Regions from separate parts of the Streptomyces sp. NPDC085481 genome, predicted to be linked through region 2. Evidence: riboswitches for the same ligand, from Rfam matches in the RefSeq annotation. Region 2 holds a riboswitch; the other holds the start of a gene.
The links. Region 2 has a riboswitch for S-adenosylmethionine ahead of ACIGEZ_RS01890 (aminotransferase class V-fold PLP-dependent enzyme). Riboswitches for the same ligand answer to the same signal wherever they lie in the genome.
Positions count from the first base shown of each region.

Region 1: another riboswitch for S-adenosylmethionine. It lies ahead of thrC (threonine synthase); the one in region 2 lies ahead of ACIGEZ_RS01890 (aminotransferase class V-fold PLP-dependent enzyme).

Region 1 is NZ_JBITTJ010000019.1:3,708-18,296, reverse strand. Features, by position in the region: gene nagA (N-acetylglucosamine-6-phosphate deacetylase) at 1-711, opposite strand, end outside; gene ACIGEZ_RS30750 (ROK family protein) at 711-1,667, opposite strand; gene ACIGEZ_RS30745 (SIS domain-containing protein) at 1,785-2,681, opposite strand; gene ACIGEZ_RS30740 (extracellular solute-binding protein) at 2,909-4,183, shown strand; gene ACIGEZ_RS30735 (DUF3263 domain-containing protein) at 4,194-4,424, shown strand; gene otsB (trehalose-phosphatase) at 4,505-5,362, shown strand; gene ACIGEZ_RS30725 (trehalose-6-phosphate synthase) at 5,378-6,811, opposite strand; gene ACIGEZ_RS30720 (glucosyl-3-phosphoglycerate synthase) at 7,056-7,997, opposite strand; SAM riboswitch class I at 8,119-8,263, shown strand; gene thrC (threonine synthase) at 8,257-9,567, shown strand; gene ACIGEZ_RS30710 (MoaD/ThiS family protein) at 9,595-9,873, shown strand; gene ACIGEZ_RS30705 (cold-shock protein) at 10,328-10,531, shown strand; gene groL (chaperonin GroEL) at 10,895-12,523, shown strand; gene ACIGEZ_RS30695 (hypothetical protein) at 12,625-14,346, opposite strand; gene ACIGEZ_RS30690 (hypothetical protein) at 14,336-14,589, opposite strand, start outside.
Region 2 is NZ_JBITTJ010000001.1:389,474-404,062, forward strand. Features, by position in the region: gene ACIGEZ_RS01840 (glycosyltransferase 87 family protein) at 1-514, shown strand, start outside; gene ACIGEZ_RS01845 (MATE family efflux transporter) at 472-1,821, opposite strand; gene ACIGEZ_RS01850 (PadR family transcriptional regulator) at 1,914-2,450, shown strand; gene ACIGEZ_RS01855 (hypothetical protein) at 2,447-3,661, opposite strand; gene ACIGEZ_RS01860 (NlpC/P60 family protein) at 3,687-4,700, opposite strand; gene ACIGEZ_RS01865 (NlpC/P60 family protein) at 4,884-5,912, opposite strand; gene ACIGEZ_RS01870 (NYN domain-containing protein) at 6,168-7,532, opposite strand; gene ACIGEZ_RS01875 (hypothetical protein) at 7,580-7,822, opposite strand; gene ACIGEZ_RS01880 (rhomboid family intramembrane serine protease) at 7,974-8,708, shown strand; gene ACIGEZ_RS01885 (Lrp/AsnC family transcriptional regulator) at 8,705-8,986, shown strand; gene ACIGEZ_RS01890 (aminotransferase class V-fold PLP-dependent enzyme) at 9,055-10,446, opposite strand; SAM riboswitch class IV at 10,632-10,748, opposite strand; gene trpD (anthranilate phosphoribosyltransferase) at 10,826-11,890, opposite strand; gene ACIGEZ_RS01900 (cytochrome bc complex cytochrome b subunit) at 12,024-13,649, opposite strand; gene ACIGEZ_RS01905 (Rieske 2Fe-2S domain-containing protein) at 13,646-14,589, opposite strand, start outside.

The DNA of each region.
Region 1 (14,589 bases), on a different contig from region 2:
CTCGACCGTGATCCGCTCGTCCTCCAGGAGCGCGGCGATCGGGCCGGGCGCGCGGTGCCCGAGGCCGGGCATCGCGTTGAAGAGGTGGGTGGCGACGGTGGCGCCCGCGTCGATGGCGGCCCGCGTCTGCTCGTACGTCGCGTCCGTGTGCCCGATGGCGGCGATCACGCCGTGCTCGGCGAGCAGCCGTACGGAGTCGATGCCGCCGGGCAGCTCGGTGGCGAGGGTGACCATGCTGGCCCTGCCGCGCGCCGCGTCGATCAGCTTGCGCACCTCGGCCGGTTCGGGGTCGCGCAGCAGCGTCTCGTCGTGGGCGCCCTTGCGGCACGGCGAGATGAACGGGCCCTCGAAGTGGATGCCGGCGATGTCGCCCTGCTCGGCCAGTTCGGAGAGCAGGCCGGCGCGCTGGGTGAGGTAGTCCATCTCGCCGGTGACGAAGGAGGCGACGACGGTGGTCGTGCCGTGCAGCCGGTGGGTCCGGACGCCGGTGAGGATCTCGTCGACGGTGCCGGAGGTGAAGGAGGCGCCGCCGCCGCCGTGGTTGTGGATGTCGACGAAGCCGGGTACGAGCCAGTGGCCGGTGAGGTCGAGGGCGGGCGCCCCTTCCGCTGCCCCTGCGATGCGGCCGTTCTCGACGATCACTCGTCCGTTCTCGACGATCCCGGTGGGCAGGACTACGCGCGCCCCGGCGAGAACTGTGGAAACGGCCATCAGGCGGATACCTCCGAGTCGGCGGATCGGTCGGGTGAGCTGGCGAGCAGGTCCCAGGCGAGGAGGCCCGCGCCCAGGCATCCGGCGGTGTCCCCGAGGGCCGCCGGGACGATGGCGGGCAGCTTCTGGAAGGTGACGCGCTCCTCCACGGCGGCCCGAAGGGGTGTGAACAAGGTTTCCCCCGCCTCGGCGAGACCGCCACCGATGATGAGGGTGCGCGGGTCCAGCAGGGTGAGTGCGGTGACGAGGCCGTCGGCGAGGGCGTCGACGGCCTCCTGCCAGACGCGTACGGCCGCGGGGTCGCCGGACTCGACGGCCTTGGCACAGTCGGCGGCGTCGGCGTCGGGGTCGCCGGAGGCGGTGGCCCAGGCGTGGGAGACGGCGGAGGCGGAGGCGTACCGCTCCAGGCAGCCGCGCTGGCGGCAGCCGCACTCGATGCCGCCGGGGCGGACCACGATGTGGCCGATCTCGCCGGCGTAGCCGTGGGCGCCGGCCTCGATCTCGCCGCCGATGCCGATGGCGCCCGCGATGCCGGTGCCGAGCGGCACGAAGAGGAAGCGGTCGGCGCCGTTGCCCGCGCCGATCCGGCCTTCGGCGAGGCCGCCGGTGCGGACGTCGTGGCCGAGGGCGACGGGGATGCCGCCGAGGCGCTCGCTGAGCAGGGCGCGCATGGGGACGTCGCGCCAGCCGAGGTTGGCGGCGTAGACGGCGATGCCGTTCGCGGCGTCGACGATTCCGGGCACGGCGACGCCGGCGGCCGCGGCGGGCTCGCCGTACCGCTCCTGGCCGAGGGCGCGCAGCTCCTCGGCGAACCCGAGGATCGTCTCGACGACGGCCTCGGGTCCGCGGTCGCGGCCGGTGGCGCGACGGGCCTCGTGGAGCAGGGTGCCGTCCGCCCCGACGAGGGCGGCCTTCATGCCGGTGCCGCCCACATCGAGGGCGATGACGTGTCTCACGGGGACAGTCTCGCCCGTGGGGACCCGAAAGGTCTAGTCCACTGCGGAGGATTGTTGCGGTCGGATACAAATACGGCGGCCCGCTGCTGTGGCGCCGGGATCACGCTCCGGGGACGGTCACGGCGCCAGGATCACGCTCCGCGTCAGGTTCCGCGGGCGGTCCGGGTCCTGGCCGCGGGCCTCGGCGAGGGCGACCGCGAGCCGCTGGGCGCGTACGAGCTCGGCGAGCGGGTCGGTTTCCGGCCGCGACACGAGGGTGCCGCCGACCCGGCCGACATCCGCCGCCAGGCCCTCGGGGAGCGCGCCGAACACCCAGGTGGTGCGGCCGGGGGCGGTGATGGCGATGGGGCCGTGGCGGTACTCCATCGCCGGGTACGACTCCGTCCACGCGCCCGCGGCCTCGCGCATCTTCAGGGCGGCCTCCAGCGCGAGCCCGTACGTCCAGCCGCGCCCCAGGAAGGTCCACTGCTCGGCCGCGAGCACGTCCTCCGGCAGCGGCTCGGTGAGGGCGAGCTCGGCGTCGACGGCGGCCTCGGCGACCGTCTTGAGGCCCGGCAGCTCACCGAGTCCGGCGCGCAGGAAGGCGAGGGCGGTGGTCGCGAACCGGGTCTGGACGACCGACTCCTCGTCCGCCCAGTCCAGGACGGCGACCGCGTCCGCGGCCGGCATGACCGGGGTCTTCGGGTCGGCGGTCAGCGCCGTGGTGGGGATCCGGCCGCGCAGGGCGGTGAGCAGGTCGAGGACCTCGGTGGTGGTACCGGAGCGGGTGATCGCGACGACCCGGTCGTAGGGGCGGCCGGCCGGGAACTCGGAGGACGCGAAGGCGTCGGTCTCGCCGAGGCCGGCCGCCTCGCGCAGCGCCGCGTACGCGATGGCCATGAACCAGGAGGTGCCGCAGCCGGTGACGGCGACCCGCTCGCCGGGCTTCGGCAGCCCCTCGAATCCGGCGGCGGCCTCGACCGCGCGGCGCCAGGCGGCGGGCTGGGTGGCTATCTCTGCGGAGGTGAGGGACATGCGGGCGACTCCTGCCTACGGGGTGCGATGGACCTATTGGTCCAGACCAGAAAGGTTTCAGGGAAGCAATTGCCAAAAGCGCGCAGTCATGTGCATAGCAGTGCGCAGTGCTGTACAGCAATGCGTTGCAGAAGCGATATGGAAGTGGTGTAGACCTCCGGAGTGAATGCGAGGGAAACTTACGGCTCGACTTCGACTCGACGACGAGCAAAGGGTGGGTTAAGGCTGTGCAGCGGCGACGATTTCTTGGACTGGCCGCGGCGGCCTCCGCACTCGGCCTGACCACCGCCCTCTCCGGCTGCGGCACGCTCGGCGGCGAGTCCGGCGACGTCACCCTCAAGCTGATCGCCGCCGACTACGACCTGAACGGCGGCGACTCCACCAAGAAGTACTGGGCCGGCGTCGTCTCCGCCTTCGAAGCGCAGAATCCCGGGGTCAAGGTCCAGGTCCAGATCGAGTCCTGGAACGACGTCGACCGCAAGGTCGCCGAGCTCGTCAAGGCCGGCCAGGCCCCCGACATCGCCCAGATCGGCGCCTACGCCGACTACGCGGCCGCCGGCCAGCTCTACGCCGCGGACGAGCTCCTGTCCATCCGCGTCCAGGCCAACTTCCTCGCCCCGCTCGTCGCGGCCGGCGAGCACAAGCGCACCCAGTACGGGCTGCCCTTCGTCGCCTCGACCCGGCTGCTCTTCTTCAACGAGGAACTCTTCGACAAGGCCGGCATCGACGAGCCCCCGACCACCTGGGACGAGCTCGCCGCGGCGGCCGTGAAGCTGAAGAAGAAGGACGTCCCCTACCCCTTCGCGCTGCCGCTCGGGCCCGAGGAGGCCCAGGCCGAGACCCTGATGTGGCTGCTCAGCGGCGGTGACGGCTACACCGACGCGACCGACCACTACAAGATCGACTCCGAGGCGAACATCCGCACCTTCGAGTGGCTGCGGACCCACCTCGTCGCCGAGGGCCTCACCGGCCCGGTCGCCCCCGGCAAGCTCAACCGCAAGGACGCCTTCGCCGCCTTCGCGCGCGGCGAGGTCGGCATGCTCAACGGCCACCCGTCGCTGATGCAGGAGGCCGAGAAGAAGGGCGTCAAGGTCGGCAAGATCGCCCTCCCCGGCGTGGACGGCAAGGCCAGGGCCACCATGGGCGTCGCCGACTGGATCATGGGCTTCAGGCAGAACGGCCACCGCAAGGAGATCGGCGCGTTCCTCGACTTCGCCTTCAGCGACGAGAACGTGCTGAAGTTCGCCGGCGACAACGACCTGCTGCCCGCCACCGTCACCGCCTCCGCGCGTATGGAGTCCGAGCCGGAGCACGCGGCCCTCCGCGAGTTCCTCCAGGCGCTGCCCGACTCGCAGCTGCCCCCGGTCGGCAAGACGTCCTGGGCGCAGGTCAGCGGCACCATCAAGAAGAGCATCGGCAAGGCGGTCGAACCGGGCGCCAAGCCCGCCGAGGTCCTCGGCCGGATCGCCCGCGAGGCGACGGTGGCGGAGAACGCCGAATAAGTTGGTCTGTATGACCAGTGAACTCGGGGAGCGCGAGCAGGCCGTCCTGGCGCTGGAGCGCCGCTCCTGGCCGGGCCCGGGCGCCAAGGAGCGGGCCGTCCGCGAACAGCTCGGCCTCTCCGCGACCCGCTACTACCAGCTGCTCAACGCCCTGCTCGACGACCCGCGCGCCCTGGCCCACGACCCGGTCACGGTCAACCGGCTGCGCAGGGTGCGGGCGGAGAAGGAACAGCGCCGCTGAGTTCGCCAAGGCCTCAGGGGGGCGCACCTGCGCGGATCGCGCCGCTGACGCGGACGGCAACCCTCGGTAGGGTCGTGGGCATGGTCAGCAGCCTTCCGCACCCGACCACAGCCGCCGGACGCGACGGCCTCGCCGCACTCCTCGCGCGGCCCGAGAAGGCGGTCGTCGCCCTCGACTTCGACGGGACGCTCGCCGAGATCGTGCCCGACCCGGAACGGGCCCGCGCCCACCCCGGCGCCGTCCCCGCCCTGGCCGCCCTGGCCCCGCGGGTGGCCTCCGTCGCCGTGGTCACCGGCCGCCCGGCCGGAGTAGCCGTACGGTACGGGGGCTTCGCGGGCGTCGCCGGCCTGGAGCACCTGGTCGTCCTCGGCCACTACGGCGCCGAACGCTGGGACGCCGTCACCGGCACCGTCCACGCCGCCGCTCCCCACCCGGGCGTGGCCTCGGTCCGCGCCGAGCTCCCCGGCTTCCTCGACCGCATCGGCGCCTGGCCCGGCACCTGGATCGAGGAGAAGGGCCGCGCCGTCGCCGTCCACACCCGCCGCGCCGACGACCCGCAGGGCGCCTTCGAGGCCCTCAAGGGCCCCCTCGGCGACCTGGCCACCCACCACGGACTGGTCCTCGAACCGGGCCGCATGGTCCTGGAACTGCGTCCCCCGGGCATGGACAAGGGCGTCGCCCTCGCCGAGTACGCCCGCGAGATCGGCGCCGAGTCGGTCCTGTACGCGGGCGACGACCTGGGTGACCTCCCGGCGTACGCGGCCGTCGACAAACTCCGCTCCAACGGCACCCCCGGCCTCCTCGTCTGCTCCGCCTCCGCCTCCGAGCAGGTCCCCGACCTGACCGACCGCGCCGACCTCACCCTCGCGGGCCCGGCAGCGGTCGTCTCCTTCCTGGCGAGCCTCGCGCAGGCCCTGGGGCGGGCGGAAGGGGCGTAACGGCCCGCTGCGGCCTCAGGACCGCAGGGCCTCCAGCTGGGACAGGAACCAGCGTTGGGGCGGGAGGGCCGTGGCGGCCGCGGCGAGGCGTTTGGTGCGCTCGGTGCGGTCGGCGGGGGGCATCGACAGGGCGCGGTGGAGGGCCTCGGCGGTCTCCGTCACGTCGTAGGGATTCACCGTGAGCGCGTCCTTGCCGAGCTCCTCGTACGCGCCCGCCTCGCGGGACAGGACCAGGGCGCAGCCGGCCTCGGAGACGACGGGGATCTCCTTGGCGACCAGGTTCATGCCGTCGCGGACCGGGTTGACCAGGGCGACGTCGGCGAGGCGGTAGGCGGCCAGGGAGCGGGTGAAGTCGTCCTGGACGGAGACCAGGACGGGGGTCCAGTCCGGCGTGCCGAACGCGTCGTTGATCCGGTCGGCCAGCTCGCGCACCGCCGTCGTGTACGAGCGGTAGACCTCCAGGTCCTGGCGGGAGGGGTAGGCGGAGGCCAGGTGGACGACGCGGTGCTGCCATTCGGGGTGGGTGGTGAGGAGCTCGCGGTAGGCGAGCAGGCCGCGCAGGATGTTCTTGGACAGTTCGGTGCGGTCGACGCGGACGATGGTCTTCCGGTCGCCCACCTCGGCGCGCAGGGCGGCCAGGCGTTCGTCGACCTCCGGGCGGTGGGCGAGGGACAGCAGCTCGTCGCCGTCCACGCCCAGGGGGTACGCCGCCACACGGGTGGAGCGGTCCGCGCCGCCCTTGCGGTGCTTCACGCCGCGCCACGGGTCGCTGGAGCGCAGGAACGGCTCGGCGGTGCCCTCGGGGCCGTCGATCTGCGCGCCGGACAGGAAGGACGTCGCCCATCCCCAGGTGTGGAAGCCCAGCTCGTCCGCGCCGAGCATGCCCCACAGCAGCTCCTCGCGGACGTCCTCCGGCAGCAGCCGCAGGTACTGGGGCGACGCCCACGGCGTGTGGGTGAAGTGGGCGATCCGCAGGTCGGGGCGCAGCTCGCGCAGCTGCCCCGGGACGAGGGCCAGGTGGTAGTCCTGCACGAGGACCGCCGCGCTGTCGTCCGCCGCCTCGGCCAGGGCCTCGGCGAAGGCGTGGTTGTAGGCGCGGTAGGACTCCCAGCGGCGGCGGAAGGCCGCGTCGAAGACGGGCTCGCGCGGGATGTCGTAGAGGTGGTGGTGGAGGAACCACAGCACCGAGTTGGCGATGCCGTTGTACGCGTCGGCGTACACGTCAGGGGCGATGTCCAGCATCCGGACGCCCGTCTCGGCGACGCCGCGGCGGACGGCCTCGCGGTCGCCGTCGCCGAGCGCCGCGCACACCCAGAGCCCGTCCTCCGACGAGATCGCGCTCAGGCCCGAGACGAGCCCGCCGCCGCCCCGCCGGGCTTCGAGCTCTCCGTCGTCCCGCACGGTGTACGAGACCGGGCCACGGTTCGATGCCACGAGGACAGAAGCCATATCGCGAACCTAGCCCGTCACGTAAACGCTCAAACGTACGGATTCAAGACAGTCGCCGGATCCGTCACGGGACCGGCGCCGGATCGCTCACTGGTTCCGCCACTGGTCCCGTCGGCCCCGTACGGCCGCCAGGGCCACCACGCCCGTCGCCGTGAGCGCCAGGCCCAGCGCGCCGAGCAGCCATCCCGTCTCCGTCGTGAAGTGCATGAGACGGAATGTAGGCAAAGACGACCATCGTCCGGTGTCACGCCACGCTGCGGCGCCGGTACTCCGCGATCTCCGCCATCGGCGGCCGCTCCTCCGTGTCCACCGCGTACGTCCTCGGCGTGAACCCCTCCTCGCCCCGCTCGAACTGGGTCAGCCGAGGCCGCACCAGATGCCCGCGCGAGAGCCGCAGCTGAGCCGTCCGGTAGATCGCCGCCGCCATCCGGCCGAGCGCCTGGCCGTCCTGGTGCCGGTGCTTGCGCACCCCCACGTCCACCTGCGCGAGCGCGTCCAGGCCGACCGTGTGCAGCGCGTCCACGAGGAGGCCCAGCTCCACTCCGTAACCCACCGGGAACGGCAGCCGTTCGAGGAGCGAACGGCGGGCCGCGTACTCGCCGCCGAGCGGCTGGACGAAGCCGGCGAGCTGCGGCCAGTGCAGGTTCAGGAGCGGGCGGGCCACCAGTTCCGTCACCCGGCCGCCCTGACCAGGGGCGTCGCCGAGCGGGCGGTCGTACATCGCCTTCACGAACTCCACGTCCGGGTCGGTGAGCAGCGGCCCCACGATCCCGGTGACGAAGTCCGCCGAGAAGTCCCGCAGGTCCGCGTCCACGAAGCACACCACGTCCCCACCGGTCACCATCAGTGACCGCCACAGGACCTCGCCCTTGCCGGCCACCGCCGGTATTCGGGGCAGGATCGCGTCCCGCGCCACCACCCGGGCCCCGGCCGCCGCCGCCACCTCCGCCGTACGGTCCGTGGAGCCCGAGTCGACCACCACCAGCTCGTCCACCAGCGGCACCGCCTCGGTCATCAGCTCCCGGCGGATCGCGGAGACGATCGCGCCGACCGTCGCCTCCTCGTTCAGCGCAGGCAGCACCACACTGACCGTGGTCCCCCGCTTCGCGGCGAGAACCCGCTCCAGCGGACGGTCGGCCACGGACCAGGACCGCCGGGACAGCCAGCGCTCCACCTCTTCCAGCAACGTGATCTCCATCTCGCGGATCGGACGACCGTCTCGCCCGTCCAGGGCTTCGGTTACAGTCTTGAACAACGCGGATGCCCGATGCATGTCGGGGTGCCGCCCGCGTCACACAATCGAATACCGCTCATCCAGAGGGGCAGAGGGAAACGGCCCGTTGAAGCCCCGGCAACCCTCCAGTCGGTTTGTCTCGTCCTCCAGCGAGGCCCCCGGCTAGGGAAGGTGCCAAATCCGTCTCATGGCGAAATGCGCCATGAGGAAGATGAGGAGAAAGGGCCTCGCCTCCATGGCTGTACAGACTGTCGCCACCCCCGCCACCGTCGATCTGGGTCCCGCGTCCGGGCTTTCCTGTCGCGAATGCGGTGAGTCCTTCCCGCTCGGCCCGATCTTCGCCTGTGAGCTCTGCTTCGGCCCGCTCGAAGTCGCGTACGAGCTCCCCGCCGGCGACCCCGAGGCGCTGCGCAAGCAGATCGAGGCCGGCCCCGCCAACATCTGGCGCTACGCCCCGCTGCTGCCCGTCCCGGCCGACGTCGCCGAGAAGCCCAACCTGAACCCCGGCTGGACCAAGCTCGTCCAGGCCGACAACCTCGCCCGCGAGATCGGCGTCGAGCCCGGCAAGCTGTTCGTCAAGGACGACTCCGGCAACCCGACCCACTCCTTCAAGGACCGGGTCGTCGCCCAGGCCATCGAGGCCGCCCGCGCCTTCGGCTTCACCACCCTGTCCTGCTCCTCCACCGGCAACCTGGCCGGCGCCGTCGGTGCCGCCGCCGCCCGGGCCGGCTTCCGCTCCTGCGTGTTCATCCCGCACGACCTGGAGCAGGGCAAGGTCGTCATGGCCGGTGTCTACGGCGGCGACCTGGTCGCCATCGAGGGCAACTACGACGACGTCAACCGCTTCTGCTCGGAGCTCATCGGCGACCCGCTCGGCGAGGGCTGGGGATTCGTCAACGTCAACCTCCGCCCGTACTACGGCGAGGGGTCGAAGACCCTCGCGTACGAGATCTGCGAGCAGCTCGGCTGGGTCATCCCCGACCAGCTGGTGATCCCGATCGCCTCCGGCTCCCAGCTCACCAAGATCGACAAGGGTCTGCAGGAGCTCATCAAGCTGGGCCTGGTCGAGGACAAGCCGTACAAGATCTTCGGCGCCCAGGCCGAGGGGTGCTCCCCGGTCTCCGTCGCCTTCAAGGCCGGCCACGACGTCGTACGGCCCCAGAAGCCGAACACCATCGCCAAGTCGCTGGCCATCGGCAACCCGGCCGACGGCCCGTACGTCCTCGACATCGCCCGCCGCACCGGCGGCGCCGTGGAGGACGTGAACGACGAGCAGGTCGTGGACGCGATCAAGCTCCTCGCGGAGACCGAGGGCATCTTCGCCGAGACCGCGGGCGGCGTGACCGTCGGCGTCGCGCGGAAGCTCGTCGAGAACGGTCTGATCGACCCCAGCCTCACCACCGTCGTCCTGAACACCGGTGACGGCCTCAAGACCCTGGACGCCGTGGCCGACAGCTCACAGGCGACCGCCACCATCCGCCCGAGCCTCGACGCGTTCCGCGACGCCGGCCTGGCCCACTGACCGGCTCACTGAAAGGTTCGTGAACACATGGCCGTCAACGTCCGCATCCCCACCATCCTCCGCACCTACACGGGCGGCCAGGCCGAGGTGAAGGCCGAGGGTGGCACCCTCGCCGAGGTCATCGCCGACCTGGAGAAGAACCACGCGGGCATCGCCGCCCGCGTCCTGGACGACCAGGGCAAGCTGCGCCGCTTCGTCAACGTGTACGTCAACGACGACGACGTCCGCTTCGAGCAGGGTCTGGAGACCGAGACGCCGGACGGCGCGGGCGTCTCCATCATCCCGGCCGTCGCCGGCGGCTGCTGAGTCGTCCCACGCCGGAGTCCCCGGAGTCCCGGGAGTCCCGGAGTCCCCGGAGTCCCGGAGTTCTCGAATATCCGAAGCTCCCAGAATTGCCCCTTCCGCTATCAGAAGCGGAGGGGGCAATTCTGCATGGTTGAGCGCGGTAGAGTTGGGGAAGTCCCCTCCGCTGCTCATGCCAGGCGCATATGAGAATGCGTCGGTGCGCGACAAGATGCAGCCAAAGTGCCCGTGCCTTGTGTACCTTCTGCGCACTTTGCCGGGCCCGACTTGCCCGGGAATTCAACGGATTCTCCCCAATTCCCCTTTCCGGCGTGCCCAGAATTCTCGTCCGATTGACCTGTTGCAGAGGGCAGTTGGGCAGATACATTCAGCCGCGGTCGACGCGTTCCGGCGCAGGGTCTGACCCGGGTCCGCGAAGTGCGGTCCCGCGCAAGGGCCAGTAATAGGGGAGTTAGGCATGGCTCAGGGCACCGTCAAGTGGTTCAACGCGGAGAAGGGCTACGGCTTCATCGCGGTCGACGGTGGTGCGGATGTTTTCGTCCACTACAGCGCGATCCAGATGGACGGTTACCGCACCCTCGAAGAGGGTCAGCGGGTCGAGTTCGAGATCTCGCAGGGCCAGAAGGGTCCGCAGGCGGACATGGTCAAGCTCGCCGTCTGAGCGCGGCGCGATCGGCCACCGACGCACTTCCGTCGAGGGGCCCGCATCCCGACCAGGGATGCGGGCCCCTCGCGCGTCCTGTGCGGCTACCCCCCAGCCTGTCGATCTGCGGGAGTCGCTCGCCCCCGCCCCTCGCCCGACCGCCACCCCTCGTCGATGTCCCTTCGGGACGCTTGCACTCTCCTGGGTCGAGTGCTAATCATTGGCGTTAGCACTCTGAAGGTGAGAGTGCTTACGAGGATCGGGCAGACGAGGCCCGCGGCCAGGTGGGGCAAGGAACCACAGGGCCCGCGGACCGTCCGTCGCGGGCGTCGGCGCGGTCCAGGAGCGTTATCCACCCCATGTCCGGGAGGACCACTTCACATGGCCAAGATCATCGCGTTCGACGAGGAGGCCCGGCGCGGTCTCGAGCGCGGCATGAACCAGCTCGCTGACGCCGTCAAGGTCACCCTCGGCCCCAAGGGTCGCAACGTCGTCCTCGAGAAGAAGTGGGGCGCCCCCACGATCACCAACGATGGTGTCTCCATCGCCAAGGAGATCGAGCTCGAGGACCCGTACGAGAAGATCGGCGCCGAGCTGGTCAAGGAAGTCGCCAAGAAGACGGACGACGTCGCCGGCGACGGTACGACCACCGCCACCGTTCTCGCCCAGGCGCTCGTCCGCGAGGGCCTGCGCAACGTCGCCGCCGGTGCCAACCCGATGGCCCTCAAGCGCGGCATCGAGAAGGCCGTCGAGGCCGTCTCCGGCGCCCTGCTCGAGCAGGCGAAGGACGTCGAGACCAAGGAGCAGATCGCCTCCACGGCCTCCATCTCCGCCGCCGACACCCAGATCGGCGAGCTCATCGCCGAGGCGATGGACAAGGTCGGCAAGGAAGGCGTCATCACCGTCGAGGAGTCCCAGACCTTCGGTCTGGAGCTGGAGCTCACCGAGGGCATGCGCTTCGACAAGGGCTACATCTCGGCGTACTTCGCGACCGACATGGAGCGCATGGAGGCGGCCCTGGATGACCCGTACATCCTGATCGTCAACTCCAAGGTCTCCTCGGTGAAGGACCTGCTCCCGCTCCTCGAGAAGGTCATGCAGTCGGGCAAGCCGCTGCTGATCATCGCCGAGGACGTCGAGGGCGAGGCCCTGTCGACCCTGGTCGTCAACAAGATCCGTGGCACCTTCAAGTCCGTCGCCGTCAAGGCCCCGGGCTTCGGCGACCGTCGCAAGGCCATGCTGAACGACATCGCCATCCTCACCGGCGGCACGGTCATCTCCGAAGAGGTCGGCCTCAAGCTGGAGAACGCGGGCCTCGACCTGCTGGGCCGCGCCCGCAAGGTCGTCATCACCAAGGACGAGACCACCATCGTCGACGGTGCCGGTGACAGCGAGCAGGTCGCCGGTCGCGTGAACCAGATCCGCGCCGAGATCGAGAACTCCGACTCGGACTACGACCGCGAGAAGCTCCAGGAGCGCCTCGCGAAGCTGGCCGGCGGCGTCGCCGTCATCAAGGCCGGTGCCGCGACCGAGGTCGAGCTCAAGGAGCGCAAGCACCGCATCGAGGACGCCGTTCGCAACGCGAAGGCGGCCGTCGAGGAGGGCATCGTCGCCGGCGGTGGCGTGGCCCTGCTCCAGGCCTCCTCGGTCTTCGAGAAGCTCGAGCTGGACCTGAACGGTGACGAGGCCACCGGTGCCGCGATCGTGAAGCTGGCCCTGGAGGCCCCGCTGAAGCAGATCGCGATCAACGCCGGCCTCGAGGGCGGCGTCGTGGCGGAGAAGGTCCGCAACCTGCCGACCGGTCACGGCCTGAACGCCGCGACCAACGAGTACGTCGACCTCATCGCCGAGGGCATCATCGACCCGGCGAAGGTCACGCGCTCGGCGCTGCAGAACGCGGCCTCCATCGCGGCCCTGTTCCTCACCACCGAGGCCGTCATCGCCGACAAGCCGGAGAAGGCCTCCGCGGCCGCTCCGGGCGGCATGCCGGGCGGTGACATGGACTTCTGATCCCCTCGGGGATCGGTGGTTCATCGCTGAACGCGACCGAGGGCGGCACCCCCAGTGGGGGTGCCGCCCTCGGGCTTTGTCAGCCGGTTCTCCGGACGGTGTCAGCGGACGTCGACGTAGTCCGCCACGCCCGACGCCTGGAAGTGCGTGCCGTCGGCCACGTAGACGAGGTTGTACACACCGTCACCCGTCGCCTTGTGCTTCAGCGCCACGTTGCCGTTGGAGGCGGTGTTGCCCTTGGCGACCGTGATCCACTTCGAGGTGCCCTTGGCCCGGAACACCAGCTGGACCTGCTTGTAGGCCAGCGGCTTCCAGCCGCCCGCGTTGTGCTGGAGCGTGCCCGTCACGGTCACCGTCGAGCCCTTGCGGACGGGCTCGGGGGCCGCGTTGACGTTCAGGATCCGGGTCTCGGTCCGGACGATGTAGAACGGCTTGCCCACGGACTCCGCGTACTGGTCCGAGGTGAGGTGCCGCAGCCGGAACCAGCCGCCCTTGCTCCACACGGCGATGCCGAAGGAGGAGCGGACGTCGGAGTAGAAGCTGGTCGAGCCGACCTTCTTCCAGCCCGTCTGCCCGTCGGGCGACTGCTCGAGCAGCACCGTCTGGGAGGACGACCCGCCCGACCAGCGCTCGTACGGGGAACGCAGCTGGCCGTACACCTTCAGGCGCGCGTCGGGCGCGAGCGAGTAGCCCGTGGTCGTGGTGCGCGAGTCGAGGGGCATGACGAGCGTGCCCTGGACCGGCGAGAAGGCCTGGAACAGGTCCGCCGACTCGACGGTCCAGCCCGAGGCGTTCGGGCCCGCGGCGGCGACGAGCTTCGCGGTGTAGTTGCCGTCGGCGTCGGTCCGCACCGTCTGCGGGAACGAGACGGCCTCGTGGTAGTAGTCGTGCGGCGCGCCGAGGCGCACCCGCACCGGCTGGTCCGCGAGCGGCGCCCCGCCGTTCTCCGGGTCGGTGACCCGGCCGGTGATGGTGACGGTCTCGCCGCTCACCGCGCGCGCCTTGTCGGCGGTGGCGGTGACCGTCATCTTCCTGGCCTGCCACTCGCTGAAGTAGCGCCAGTCGGTGGCGGTGCCGTGGACCTCGGCGCTGTCCTCGGCGAACGAGGCCCGGTACGACTCGTAGGCCCGCGTCGCCGGGATCGGGGCGCCGGCGAACTCGCCGGTGTCCGTGGTGAGCGCGGACTGTGCCGGGCCCTCGTCCGGGGTGGAACGCTGGTACGAGACCGAGCGCCCAGGCAGCGGCACGATGTCGCCGGAGCCGGGCTGGACACCGGTCAGCTTGCCCTGCGGGCGGATGCTCGGGTCGTTCCAGCCGGGGGTGCCGACGGCGAAGCTGAGCAGCGGCCGCAGGGTGAAGTCCAGCGTGCCCGCGCCGGTGCGGGTCACCGTGTTGCCGAGCGAGTCGGTGGCGGTGACGTCGATCGCGTACTTGCCGAGCGCCGGGATGGTGCCCTGGTCCTCGGTCAGCTTGAGCGTGGCGTCCGCGGGCAGCGTGAAGGTGCCCGGGGTGGACTGGAGCAGCGCCGGGATGTCGGCGAGGACGGTGTCGCCCTGGCGGACCTTGGCGGAGACCGCGGTGACGGTGGCCTGCGGGGCGTCCGTCCACGCGGTCACGCGGAAGCTGCCGCGCTGGTCGGCCTGGGTGACGGCCCGGCCGACGCCCACCGGGGTGGGCGTCGGGGCGGGCTCGTCGGCGAGGGCGGGAGCGGCCGCGACGCCCAGGGTGAGCGCCGTGACGAGGGAGACGGCGGAGAGCCGCCGGAGGTCAGAGCGTCGGAGCTCCGGGCGCCGGGACTCCGAGCGTCGGAGATCAGAGCGCATCGACATAGATGGTCCTCGACTCGCTGTAGAAGAAACCGTTCTTGGACTGGAGGTACAGCCCCCATGAGCCGTCGCCGTAGTTGGTGGCGCGGAAGTTGAAGTTGCCGGCCGAGTTGGTCGCGACGTCCTTCTTGACCCAGTACCAGCTCGAGTCGCCCCTGGGCTTGAAGACCAGCGTCACCTTGGCACCCGGCATGGCCTTCCAGACGCCGTTCACCTTCTGCTGGACGAGACCCTTGACGG
Region 2 (14,589 bases):
CTCCATCGAGTTCCTCGGCCCCGGGGTCTCGCTGGTGTCCAACGCGGCGATGCTGCTGACCATCGCCGCCTTCGGCTGGCTGCTCGTGTGGCGGCTGCGGGCCCGCTCCTTCTCGACGACCACGACGGCGGACGCCGCGTTCGTGGCGGTGCTGCTGTTCACCACGACGAGCCGGGTGATCAGCCCGCAGTACATGATCTGGCTGGTGGGCCTGGCCGCGGTGTGCCTGGTGTACCGGGCGAGCCGGATGCAGCGGCCCGCGTATCTGGTGCTGTGGGCGACGGCGGTGACGCAGTTCGAGTTCCCGGTCTGGTTCTCGCACGTCGGCGACAGCGACCCCCTGGGCATCGCGCTGCTCCTCGTACGGAACGGCATGCTCGTCGCGGCCACGGTCTGCGCCTGCCGGATCCTGTGGCACCAGACGGTGACGGAGCCGCGCCTGACGGCGACGACGCGGGTGCGGATTCCCGCTCAGGCCGACCGCGAGCGGACCCCGGTGTCGCTCTCCTCCTGAGCGGGGCCCGCGCCGGGCGGTGTACGGCGGTGCAGCAGGCCCAGCGCGGCGCACTGGGCCGCCATCGCCAGCGCCATGGCCACTGGGACGCCGGCGAGACCGAGGGCCGCTGAGAGGACGTACGCGAGGGGCAGCTGGACCAGGACGCCGGCGACGGTGATCCGGGCGAGCCGTGAGGAGCCGCCGCTGCCCTCGAAGACCCCGGCCAGGGCGATGAACCCGGCCATCAGCAGCAGATACGGCCCCAGGCAGCGCAGGAACAGCGCCCCGGCGCCGGCGACGGCGGGGTCCGCGCCGAAGCCGCGCATCACGGGCCCCGCGGCGAGGAGCAGCAGCACGCCCGCGCCGGCGCCGAGCAGCCCGCCGAGCACGAGCGCCTCCCGGCCGACGGCCCTGCGCCGGTCGCTCCCGGCGCCGAGGAGATGGGCGGTGTGGATGGCCGCGGCCTGCCGTAGGGCGTAGAAGGCCATGGTGGCGACGTACATGGCCTTGGTGGCGATGCCGTAGGCGGCGATCTCGGTGACGCCGAGCCGGGCGACGACGGAGACGAGGGCGAGCGCGCCTGCCATCCGGGCGACGAAGTCGACGGACATCGGCAGACCGGTCGCGGCGGTGCGGCGCAGGGCGGCCGCCGTGCCGAGGGCCGGGCGGGCCGCGCGGGCGGTCTTCAGGAGGGTGCTGCGGCGCAGGGCGAGCAGGCCGAGGGCGAGGGCGGCGGTGCGTCCGGCGACGGTGGACACGGCGGCGCCCTCCACTCCGTGGGCGTGCACGAGCAGGGGGTCGAGGGCGAGGATCAGTCCGTTGGCGAGGAAGGCGAGCCGCATGGGCGTGCGGGTGTCGCCGGCGCCCTTGAGGACGCCGTCGAGGACGGTGGTGGCGAAGAAGACCGCCGTGCCGGGGAGTGAGATCGCGAAGTAGGCGGTCGCGAGGGTGTGGGCGGGGTGCCCCGAGCCGCCGAGCAGGAGCGCGGCGAGCGGGTCGCGCAGCAGGTAGCCGCCGATCGCGACGGGCGGCACGAGCAGGGCGCCGAGGGCGACGCCGCCGCGGACGGCGGAGCGCAGGGCGCCGGGGTCGCCGGCGCCTCTGGCCCGGGCGACGAGGACGGTGGTGCCGGAGGCGGCCATGAGGACGACGCCGAGGAGCAGGTTCTCGACGTTGGTGGCGACCGCGACGGCGGCGACGGCCTCCCCGCCGAGCCGGGCGACCCAGACCATGTTGATGATGCCGGCGGCCACCGAGGCGAGCAGTTCGAGGTAGACGGGTCCGGCGAGCCGGACGAGCGTGCGGCGGTGTGCGGTGGCGTTCATGGATCCCCCTTTGCGAGATACCTCGATTCGAGGCACCTCGAAAAGAGGTAGCATGGACGGCGCGTCCCCGACAAGCGCGAAGGAGCAGACCGGTGCTGGAGCTGACGATCCTCGGCTTCCTCCACGAGCGGCCGCTGCACGGCTACGAGCTCAAGGAGCGCATCCAGGGCCTGAGCGGCCACGTCCGCCCGGTCAGCGACGGCGCGCTGTACCCGGCGATCACCCGCCTGGTGAAGAACGGCCTGGTCGACAGCCGTACGGAGCCGGGCGCGAGCGCCGCCCCGCGTCGCACCCTCTCGCTCACCGAGGAGGGCAGGGCGGAGCTGTTCGCCCGCCTGCGCTCCCCCAAGGACGTCGAGATCACCGACGGCCAGCGCTTCTTCACCCTGCTCGCCTTCCTGGGTCACCTCACCGACCCGGCGGAACAGGCCGCCGTCCTGCGCCGCCGCCAGGACTTCCTCACCGCCCCGGCCAGCTTCTTCTACGCGGAGGGCGCGCCGGTCCGCGCGGAGCAGGAGCCCGATCCGTTCCGCCGCGGCATGCTCCGGATCGCCCGGGCGACGGGCACCGAGGAGAAGGCCTGGCTCGCGGAGACCCTGGCGGAACTCGACCGCAAGGCCGGCGGCTAGCCGAGCCGTTCGCCCAGGTACGTCCGCCAGCGGGCGGTGAAGTCCTCGGGCGTCGTGCCCAGGACGTCCTTCAGGGCCTTCTCGACGGCGCCCTCGCGCTGCGGGTGGGCGCCGACGGCCGCGTAGAACTCGGTCAGCCTCCTCTCGCCCCAGCGGTCGGCGATCAGGGCGCAGGCCAGCCAGCCGCCCTCGTAGGCGCGGGCCATCGCGTCCGCCTCGCCGCCGAAGGTGAAGGCCTCGTCGGCCGGCAGCGCGGCGGGCAGGTCGCCCGCCCGGACGGCGCGGGCCAGTTCGGGGGCGGCCTGGGCGGCGGTGCGGCCGGTACCGCGGTAGGCGACCCAGTCGGCGAAGCCCTCGGAGAGCCAGACCGGGGTGGCGCGGGTGGTCTGGGTCCGGGTGGCGACGTGGGTGGTCTCGTGGGTGAGGACGAGCCGCCGGCCGAAGTCGCCGAGCACCGCGTACGCCTCCGGGTTGACGATCACCCGGTCCGCCGGCGCCGTGGGCCCGCCGCCGATCTCTCCGGTGGTGACGGCCGCTATGCCCCGGTAGGAGGAGGCCGGTGCGCCGAGGAGGCCGCCCATGGCCTCCACCGACGCGGGAACCAGGACCACGACCCGGCCGGCCCACCTCCCGCGCCAGGCCTCCCCGACCGCGGGCACCGCCCGGTCCGCCGCGTCGGCGATCTCCCGCAGCCGCTCCGGGCTCTGGCCGACCCCGAGGACCAGGCTGCGCAGGCCCGTGACGCTCTGCACCTCGCCCTGCTGCCACAGCTGCTGCGGGGCGCCCTCGGCGGGGCGGTCGCCCGTGACGTACCAGCGGCCGTCCCGCTCGGCGAGGTCCAGGATCCGTTCGGTGGTGGCGGGTCCCGAGTCGTAGCCCTTGATCCGGTAGCCGAGCTCGGCCCTGGCGGTGGCCCGCCCCTCACCGGCCGGGTCGACGTCGGTGACCCGGTAGCCCCAGCCCCCGAGCGGGATCTTCGCGAGCCTGCCGAACTCGGTGCGCGCGGCCGGTGCGAGGGCGGGGTCGAGTCCGGCGAGATAGCCGGCCTCGTCCCGTTCGAGGAGCGCCCGCGAGTGCCGGTCGAGCAGGCGCTGGATCTCCCCGGAATCCGGACCGGCCGGCTCCCGGGCCGCGCACCCGGCGAGGGCGAGTACGGCGGCCAGCAGGCACACGACCGCGCCGCGCGCCGCTCGACCGCCCTGACCTGCCACGCCCCCGATCGTACGGGGGAAGCCCTCAGACCCGGGTCACGGTCACGTGGGACATCATGTTCACCGGGTCGTAGCGCACCCGGGCGCCCGGGTAGGGGGCGTGGATGACCTGCCCGTTCCCGGCGTAGATCGCCACATGGCTGGCGTCGCTGCGGTACGTCACGAGGTCCCCGGGCTGCGCCTGCGAGAGCGGCACCCGGCGGCCCGACTGCCGCTGCGCCTGGGAGGTGCGGGGCAGCGCGATGCCGGCCTGGCGGTACGACCAGACCATCAGGCCCGAGCAGTCGAAGGCGGAGGGGCCGGTGGCGCCCCACACGTAGGGCTTGCCGATGGCGCTGCGGGCGGCGATCACCGCGGCGGCGGCCCGCGAGGGGCCGAGGTCGGCGAGCGGCGGGAGTTCCTCGTCGAGGGCGTCGCGGCCGGAGCGCGAGGCCCGCTCGTATCCGGCCCGCTCCTCGGCGGACAGCGAGGCGAGCACCCGGCGGGCCTCGGCGAGCTTCCGCTCGACGGTGCGCTTGTGCCGGGCCACCTCCGACCTGCTGCGCTCGAGTTCGGCCAGCGCGAGGCTCGCCTCCGACCGCTCCTGGGACAACCTGCGCAGCTCGTGGCGGAGTTCGCCGAGCGCGGCACTCTGACGGGCGGTGACCCGGTCGAGCACGGAGGCGCGGTCGAGGTAGCTGTCCGGGTCGGAGGAGAGCAGCAGGGCGAGGGCCGGGTCGATGCCGCCCGAGCGGTACATGGCGCCGGCCACCGAACCGAGTGCGCCGCGCATCCGGTTGATCCGCTCCTGGCCGCGGGCGAGGCTGTCCTGCGCCTGGGAGACCGTCCTGCGCAGCTGGTCGGCCTTCTCGTCGGCCCGGTTGAAGCCCTCGGTGGCCTTCTCGGCCTCCTCGAAGAGCCGGTCGACAGTGGCCCGGGTGGTCTCGGTCGTGGCGCCGCCCGGGTCGGCGTGCGCGGGGACGGCGCCGAGGGCCGAGGCCGCGGTGGCCGCGGCTGCGGTGAGGACGGTGACCCTGGCGGGTCGTCGGTGGGACGCCACGAATCGCGCTCCGTTCGCTTCGACGGACTGGCGCGGCAGACAGTAGCCGGTGATCACTCCGTGTCCAACGAAGCCGCCGGGCACACAAAGTGACGCCCCGCCGGAGACCACAGGTCACCGGCGGGGCGTCACGTCAGTCCAGGATCCGACAAACCACCCGATCGGAGGGCAGGCGCCGTCGCGTCAGATGCGGACGCCGAACTGGAAGGTGCCCATGTAGCTCATCGACTCGTAGCGCACCACCGCGCCCGGCTTCGGGGCGTGCAGGATGGTGTTGTTGCCCGCGTACAGGCCGACGTGCGAGAGGCCGTTGAAGAAGACCAGGTCGCCCGGCTTGAGCTGGCTGCGGCCGATCTTCACGCCGTCGTTCTGCTGGGTGTAGGTGGTGCGGGAGAGCGTGACGCCGGCCTGGCGGTAGGCCCACTGCGTCAGACCCGAGCAGTCGTAGGAGTTGGGGCCCTCGGCGCCGGAGACGTACGGCTTGCCCAGCTGGGTGGCGGCCGCGCTGAGGGCGGCGGCGCCGCGCTGCGAGGCGGGCACCTCGTTGCCGAGGTCGACGCGGTCGCCGGCGGCGCGGCTGGCGCGCTGCTCGTCCTGCTGCATCTTGGCGCGCTCGGCGGCGGTCAGGGTGTTGAGCAGCCTCTGCGCCTCGGCGAGCTTGCCCTGGAACTTCTTCTTCTTCTCGCCGAGCGTCTTGCGGACGTCCTCGAGGTCGGCCAGCTTCGTCGTCGCCTCGGCGCGCTGCTGGGCGAGGGTGCGCTGCTTGGCCTGGATCGACTGGAGCACGTCGGCCTGCTTGGCGCCGAGCTGGTCGATCGCGGACGCCTTGTCGAGGTAGGTGTCCGGGTCGGAGGAGAGGAAGAGCTGGAGCGCCGGGTCGATGCCACCGGAGCGGTACTGCGCGGTGGCGACCGAACCGATCTGCCCGCGCAGGGTGTTGAGCTCCTGCTGGCCGCGGGCGACCTTGTCCTGGAGGGCGCCGATCTCCTTCTGCAGCTTCCCGCGGCGCTCTTCGGCGAGGTTGTACTGCTCCGTGGCCTCTTCGGCCTCGTGGTGCAGCTTGTCGACCTTCGACTTGACCTCGTCGATCTTCGGCTTGGGGGCCGCCTGGGCACCTGCCTGGGCGGAGAGCGCGACGGCCGCTGCGGCGGTCGCGGTGAGCACGGTCACACGCGTGCGGCTCGGCTGCTTGGGACGACGGTGGGACGCCACGAAGGCGATCTCCTTCTTCCTCAGCCGCCCGGCCGAACTGCGGCAGGCGGGACCAACGCTGCCATCCCCGATGGATGATCAACCGCGCGCAGGTTCGAGCCCCGACCCTAGTGACCATCTTGTGATCAGTTCAAATCCCAACGGGCAAAATCTCGCTCACTCGACAACTTATTTCCCAACACCGCACAGGTAGTGAGGGGAACTTGACCCTGAGCGGATCAGAAAACGGGCATTAAGCCCAGGAGTTACGAGACATCACGAGAGACGCGAAAGCCGCTTCAGCAACAAGGCGGACGCCACGGGCCTGGCACCGGACTTGGCGACCCCGTCGGCCACTTCGCGGTCGGTGGAGACCACCACCACCGGACGGCCCGGCGGCTCGGCCCGCACCAGCTGGCGGATCAGTTCGTCCGCCGTGACACCGGGCTTGGAGAACAGCACCCGTACCCCGCGCGGCGGCGCGAGCAGCACCGGCGCCGCGAGCTCGGCCCCGTCGAAGACACAGGTGACCTCGGCCCCGGAACGGGCCGCGAGCGCGGAGAGCCCGCCGAGCAGCCGCAGCCGCTGCTTCTCCAGCGGCATCGTCGGATAGCCGGTCTTGGTGACGTTGTAGCCGTCCACCACCAGATGCGCCTGGGGCAGTTCGAGCAGCTGGTCGAGGAGCGCCGGGTCGGTCTCGGACAGGGCGCGCGCCGCGATGTCCTTCGGCGACATCCGGCCCGGCTCCACCGCGTCCACGGTGTCCGCGGGGTGCATCGAGACCGGGGGCAGGGCCAGTTCGCGCCGCAGCCCCTGGGCGGCGTCGAGCACCGTGTCCAGGAGCAGCCGCAGCCTCATGTCCTCCACCGAACGGCCCTCGCGGGCGGCCCGGCGGCTCGCCTCCAGGGCCGCCTCCACCTCGCCGAGCCGGGCCTTGAGCCGCCGGGTCTCGCTCTCGGCGGCCGAGACCTGGGCGGCGGCCTCGGTGCGGGCGGTGTCGAACTCGGCCTGGGCGCGCCGCAGCGCCGCCTCGCCGCGCTTCACGTCGCTCTGGGCGCTGCGCAGCTTGCGGTGAAGCGATTCGGCTTCCTTGCGGGCCGCCTCCAGTTCGTGGCGCAGCTGCTCGGTCTCGGCCCTGGTGCGCTCCTTCGCGCCCGCGACCTCCTCGCGCAACCGCTCCAGCTCGCGGCGGCTCGCCTCGTCGGCCCGTTCCGCGCCGGCCCGCTCGGCCTCCTCGCCGGCGGCGGCCACGAGCTTGCCCCAGCCCGTGGGGCGCAGCACGTAGGCGGCCGCGGCGACGTCGACCGGGTCGGCGGCGGCGGGCGGGGCACCGGACTCCACGGACCCGGCCAGCTCGGGCTGGGCCTCCTTGAACCGCTCGCCGATCCGCTGCCGGAAGAGCGGATCGGTCTCCAGGGCGGCCGCCATGGCGTTGCCGGCGAACTTGGCCCGCCGGGAGGCCGTGAAGCGGGCGTACTGGCGCAGTGGGGCGGGCAGCTCGGCGAGGGTCAGCCCGCCGAAGGCGTCCGCGACCAGCGCGACCACCTTGCGCCGTACGGGCTCGGGCAGCGGTCGGTCGAGCGCCTCGGCAGCGTCGTCTGCCGAGCCCGCCGGCTCATCACCGTGCGCGGGCTGCTCCACGATCCGTCACCCCACTACCTGTCGTCGTCGCCCTTCCGGGCCGCTTCTCAGGAAGCGGTGCCCGGCCTGTCCACCAGTTCGATCTGGTCCACCGCGTTGCACCAGCGGCAGCGGACCGACTCGATGGTCTCACTGACCACCTCGCGCTCCTCGACCTTCGGCTCTCCGGCGAGGTCCAGATGGACGTACTCGACGACCTTGGACGAGCGCGTGACATCGAAGCGGGTCAGATTGCCGCAGAGGGTGCAGCGCCAGCGGGTCTCGGCGGTCGGCAGGGGAACCGTCGTCATCGTGCCGTCCTCTTTCCGTACGAGGCTTTACGGGCCCGCGGTGCGCCGTCGAACTGCGGGAGTACTGCCCGTAACCCTACGGCCTCCCTGGTACCCCATGTCACGGCGAGGCACTCTGTCCAGGTGGGCCCCGGTACGCCATGATCTGTCCATGATCGACTGGCGGGGCGCGGCCCTCGGCGCATGGCGGGGCGCCCGGAGCGGGCCGACCGTGACGTACGGCCTCATCGCCCTCTGCGTGCTGCTCTTCGCGACGAGCCCGGTCTCCGGACTCAACCCGGTGTACGGCACCGGCGACACCCTGCTCGCGGCGCAGAACGCGTACTTCCAGCGCTGGGGCGTGATCCCGGCCGACCTGACCAGCGGCCATGCGCGCGCCCTGCTCACCCCGCTGACCGCGCTCTTCGTCCACGGCAGCTGGCTGCACCTGCTCGGGAACATGCTGTTCCTGTACGTCTTCGGGGCGATGGCCGAGGAACGGATGGGGGCCGGCGCGTTCGCCCTGTTCTACCTGGGCTGCGGCGCGCTGGCCCTGCTCGGCTACGCGGCGGCGCACGCGGACAGCGCGCAGACGCTGGTCGGGGCGTCGGGGGCGATCTCGGGGGTGCTCGGGGCCTTCCTCTATCTCTTCCCGCGCTCCCGGGTCACCAGCCTCTTCCCCTTCCTCTTCTTCCTGCCGCTGCGCTTCCCGGCCTGGATCGTGCTGATCTTCTGGTTCGTGCTCCAGTGGCTGGCGGCGGGCTCGGCGGGGGCGGGGCCGGGGGTGGCGTATCTGGCCCATGTGGTGGGCTTCGCGATCGGCTTCCTCTTCGCGTGGGGCCGGTACAGAGGTGGAGCTAGAGTGAAGCCACCAGCAGCGGCCACCGAGGGAGAAAGCCAGCCGTGATCACCGCGATCGTGCTCATCAAGACCAGCGTGGACCGCATCCCCGAGATCGCCGAGGCGATCGCCGCGATCGACTCCGTCTCCGAGGTGTTCTCGGTGACCGGGACCTACGACCTGATCGCCATGGTCCGGGTGGCGCGCCACGACGACCTGGCCGACGTCATCCCCGGGAAGATCAGCAAGATCCCCGGCGTCGAGGGCACCGACACCCATGTCGCCTTCCGTGCCTACTCCCAGCACGACCTGGACGCCGCCTTCGCCATCGGCCTGGAGTCCTGAGCCGGCCCGGACATCGCTGAAGGGGGCCTCCCGCCGGGGAGGCCCCCTTCACTCGTACGAGGGAGTGCTCAGCCGCGGTCCGGGACGCAACGGCCTCCCTCGGTGCGGTACTTCCACTGGGCGCCGTCGCGCACCAGCTCCTTCACCGCGCCGACGAACCGCTCCACGTGCTCGTCGGGCGTGCCCGCGCCGAAGCTCACGCGGATGGCGTTGAGGGTGGGGGCGCCCCCGGACGAAGTCCCGGCGGGCTCACCGGGGGTGGCGTCCGGCGCGCCGCACTCGCCCGGGTCCTGCGGGTCGCTGCCGAGCAGGGTGCGCACCAGCGGGTGGGCGCAGAACAGGCCGTCGCGGACGCCGATGCCGTACTCGGCGGAGAGCGCGGCGGCGAAGTGGGAGCTGTTCCAGCCCTCCACCACGAAGGAGAGGACACCGACCCGGGGCGCGTCGTCGCCGAAGAGCGAGAGCACCCGCACCTCGGGCACCTCGGCCAGGCCCTCGCGGACGGTGTCGATCAGGTGCTGCTCGCGGGCGACGAGCTGCGCGAAGCCGGCCTCGGTGAGGGCCTTGCAGGCGGAGGCGATGGAGTAGACGCCGATGACGTTGGGCGAGCCGGCCTCGTGCCGGGCGGCGGTGGTGTGCCACTCCACGTCCACACCGCCGTCGGCCCGGCGGGCCACCGTGCGGGAGGCGCCGCCGCCCGCGAGGTAGGGCTCGGCGTCCCGCAGCCAGTCGGCGCGGCCGGCGAGGACTCCGGAACCGAACGGGGCGTACAGCTTGTGCCCGGAGAAGGCGACCCAGTCGACGTCCGACTCCTTCACGGAGACGGGGTGGTGAGGCGCCAGCTGGGCGGCGTCGAGGACGATCCGGGCACCGTGGGCATGGGCGGCGGCGGCCAGTTCCCTGACCGGCCACAGCTCGCCGGTGACGTTGGACGCGCCGGTCACGCAGACGAGCGCCGGGCCGTGGGGTACGCGGTCGGCGAGCGCGCGCTCCAGGGTCTCGACGGCCTGCCGCGGGGTGCGCGGCGCGTCGAGGTAGGTGACCCGGGCGTCCTTCCAGGGCAGGAGGGAGGCGTGGTGCTCGGTCTCGAAGACGAAGACCTGGCAGTCGGCCGGGACGACCGCGGCGAGCAGGTTGAGCGAGTCGGTGGTGGAGCGGGTGAAGACCACCTGGTCGTCGGGGCGGCAGTCGAGGAACTCGGCGACGGTGGCGCGGCTGTTCTCGAACAGGTCGGTGGAGAGCTGGGAGAGGTAGCCGGCGCCACGGTGGACGCTGCCGTAGTACGGGGCGTACGCGGCGACGTCGTCCCACACGCGCTGGAGGGCCGGGGCGCTGGCGGCGTAGTCGAGCGCCGCGTAGGTGACCTCGCCGCCGGTCACGAGCGGGACGGTGACATCCCGGCCCAGAACGGGCAGCGGGGCACAAACGGACTGGTCGGCGGCAACGGTGGCGACGGACATGGCGAACTCCCGTACAAGGCAGGCGAATTCGGCGCCTCGACGCGACCGGGCGCGGGCTGCGCGTCGGTGCGGAGGCACACGAAGAAGGAAAAGGGGGTGCGACGAAGAAGGGGCTTCGAAGCCCTAGCGCATTCGCTTGCTCACGAGACTGCTCCCTTGAGGACCAGGACCCCAGGGTGTGCAGGGGTCCGCGCTTGCCGTAGACCTCGCTGCCTACGGCCTGGTCTTCACCCGGGGCACCCCGCCACGGACGGAGGGTTGCCGGACAGCCAGCCGGGGCTTGACAGCTGTCACTCATGACCTGGCACAGAACGTATGCCACGTGATCGCCGCCGCGCAACCCCGTCCCGGATTCCGGAACGGGGTGCGCGCGGCGCCCCTACCTGTTGCTGGCCGCGATCCAGCGCTCCAGCGTCTGCCGCGCCGCCCCCGAGTCGATCGACTCGGCCGCCTTCGCGATGCCCGCGCGCAGCTGCTCCACCAGGGTGCCCTCGCCCGGCTCAAGGGCGGTCAGCGCCGCCGCCGCGTTGAGCAGGACCGCGTCCCGTACCGGGCCGGTCTCGCCGGCGAGCAGCCGCCGGGCCACGTCGGCGTTGTACGAGGCGTCGGCGCCCCGCAGCGCCTCCAGGGGGACGAGGTCGATGCCGACGTCCCGGGGGTCGAAGCGCTCCTCGGTGACCGTGCCGCCGCGGACCACCCACACCCGGGAGGTCGAGGTGGTCGTCAGCTCGTCCAGGCCGTCGTCGCCGCGGAAGACGAGCGCGGAGTTGCCGCGCTCGGCGAGCACCCCGGCCACGATCGGCGCCATGCGCGGGTCGGCGACCCCGACGGCCTGGGCCCGCACCTTGGCGGGATTGGTCAGCGGGCCGAGGACGTTGAAGGTGGTCCGGATCCCCAGCTGGCCGCGGGCCGCGGCGACGTGCCGCAGCGACGGGTGGAACCTCACCGCGAAGCAGATGGTGATGCCGGCCTCCTCGGCGACCTCGGCGACCCGCTGCGGGGTCAGGTTGAGGTTGATGCCGAGCTTCTCCAGGACGTCGGAGGAGCCGGAGGCGGAGGACGCGGCGCGGTTGCCGTGCTTGACGACCTTCGTGCCCGTTCCGGCGACCACGATCGACGCCATGGTGGAGATGTTCACCGTCTTGGCGCCGTCGCCGCCCGTGCCGACGATGTCGACGGACGGCCCCGGCACCTCGATCACGTTGGCGTGCGCGTACATGGTCCGGACGAGGCCGGTGATCTCCTCCACCGTCTCGCCCTTGGCCCGCAGCGCCACCATGAACCCGGCGATCTGTGCGTCGGTGGCCTCGCCGCTCATGATCAGGTCCATCGCCCAGGCGGTGTCGTCGGCGGAGAGGTCCCGGCCGTCGAGCAGTCCGTTCAGCAGAACGGGCCAGGAGCGGCCCGCCGCGGTGTCGCCTCCAGCGGGGTTCACAGCGCTCATGGTCGCTCCTGGTGTGTACGTAAGGAATATCCGGGTGCTCCCACCCTATCGACCCCCGGGGACGGCAAAGAGCCCCGTCCAGCGAATGGACGGGGCTCTCGCCGTGGCGACCTGGGTCAGGAGCTCGGGTGGATCAGTGGTGGCCGTGGCCGCTCGTGATCTCCTCGTACTCCTCGACGGTGGGCTTGGCGATCTGGTTGTCGGCGCCGTAGTAGCTCTTGTTGAGCTTGACCCGGAGCTTCTCCATACGCCCGATCTTGCGCTCCACACCGTTCTCGTCGACGGCCGGCGGCAGCTCGGCCGGCTCGTACTGCTCGTGCGCCGTGAGCCGGTGCCGCTCGCCCTGGCTGAGCGGCTGGTGGACCTCGACGAACTCACCGTGCGGCAGGCGCTTGATGATGCCGGACTCGCGACCGTGCAGCACCTTGTCCTTGTCCCGGCGCTGGAGGCCGAGGCAGATCCGCTTGGTGACGACGAACGCGATGACCGGTCCGACGAAGAAGAAGATCCGGACGAACCAGGTGATCGAGTTCAGCGACAGGTGGAAGTGGGTGGCCCAGAGGTCGTTTCCACCACCGACGAGCATGACCATGTACGCGGTGATCCAGGCGACACCGAAGGCGGTGCGCGTCGGAGCGTTGCGCGGGCGCTGCGCGATGTGGTGCTCGCGCTTGTCGCCCGTGATCCAGGACTCGATGAACGGGTAGACCGCGATCGCGGCGAGCACCGCAGGGAAGATCGCCAGCGGGATCATCACGCCGAGGACCAGCGTGTGGCCCCACAGGTTGATCTCCCAGCCCGGCATGACACGGATCAGACCCTCGGCGAAGCCCATGTACCAGTCGGGCTGGGCGCCGGTGGACACCTGGTCCGGGCGGTACGGGCCGATGGCCCAGATCGGGTTGATCGAGGCGATCGCCGAGATGACCGCGATGACACCGAAGACCAGGAAGAAGAAGCCTCCGGCCTTGGCCATGTACACCGGCAGCAGCGGCATGCCGACGACGTTCTTGTTGGTGCGGCCGGGACCCTCGAAGTGCGTGTGCTTGTGCACGAACACCAGGATCAGGTGGGCGACCACCAGGCCGAGCATGATGCCCGGGAGCAGCAGCACGTGCGCCGAGTAGAACCGGGCCACGAAGTCGCCGCCGGGGAACTCGCCGCCGAACAGGAACATCGACAGGTACGTACCGATGATCGGCACGGACAGGATCGCGCCCTGCATGAAGCGGACACCGGTGCCGGAGAGCAGGTCGTCCGGGAGCGAGTAACCGGTGAAGCCGGTGAACATGCCCAGGAAGAACAGCAGGAAGCCGAACAGCCAGTTGATCTCACGCGGCTTGCGGAACGCGCCGGTGAAGAACACGCGCATCATGTGCACGAACATGCCGGCGAGGAAGATCAGCGCCGCCCAGTGGTGGATCTGCCGGATGAGCAGACCACCGCGCACCTCGAAGGAGATGTGCATGGTCGAGTTGAACGCCTCGGACATCAGCTGTCCCTGGAGCGGGACGTACGGTCCGACGTACTCCACCTCGTTCATCGACGGGTGGAAGAACATCGTCAGATAGACGCCCGTCAGGATGATGATGAGGAAGCTGTAGAGGCAGACCTCGCCCAGCATGAAGGACCAGTGGTCCGGGAAGATCTTCCGCATGTTGGCCTTGGCCAGCGTGTAGATCCCCAGGCGACCGTCGGCCCAGTCGGCGATCCGCTCACCGGCGGGCGCCTTCTTCTGCGTATTGCTCACATTGCTCATCCGCGCTCCCAGAAGGCAGGACCGACGGGCTCGTCGAAGTCGCCGAGCGCCTCAAGGAAGCCCTTGTCGTTCACGCCGATCCGCAGCTGCGGCAGGGCGTGGCCGGCCGGGCCGAAGATGACGCGGGCGCCGTCGGAGAGGTCGAAGGTGGACTGGTGGCACGGGCAGAGCACGTGGTGCGTCTGCTGCTCGTACAGGGAGATCGGGCAGCCGACGTGGGTGCAGATCTTCGAGAAGGCGACGATGCCCTCGTGCGACCACTCGAGCTCGCGCTTGTCCTTGATGTCCTCCGGCTGGATCCGGACGATCATCAGGGCGGCCTTGGCGATCTGGACCTGGAAGTGGTGGTCGTGCTCCGAGAGGCCCTCGGGCATCGCGAAGGTCAGCGAACCGACCGCGACGTCCTCGGGGCGCAGCGGCTCGTTCGTGTTCATGTTGACGAGCTGCTTGCCCTTCGCCCACAGGGTGGAGCGGAGCTTCTCCTCGGGCAGCGGGCCCATGTCACGCAGCAGCACGAGGCCGGAGAGCGGGACCAGCGACAGCGCACCGAACATCGTGTTGCGGATGAGCTTGCGGCGGCCGAAGCCGGACTCGGCGGCACCGGCCGCGAAGTCCGCCATGACCTTGGCCTTGACCTCCGGCGTCGCCGCCATCGGGTGACGCTCGTCGGCGACCTCGACATCGGACATGAGGGTACGGGCCCAGTGGACCGCGCCCGCGCCGATGAAGAACAGGGCCGCACCGAGGGTCAGACCCAGGGCGAAGTTGAGCGCGGACACCCGGCCGAAGGGCCAGATGTACACGATCTTGTCGACCGGGAAGATCACGTACGAGGCGATGAAGCCGATCGTGGCCAGCATCGACAGCGTGAACATGAAGGCGACCGCACGCTCGGACCGCCGGGCGGCCCGCTCGTCGATGTCCTGGATGCGCGGCTTGT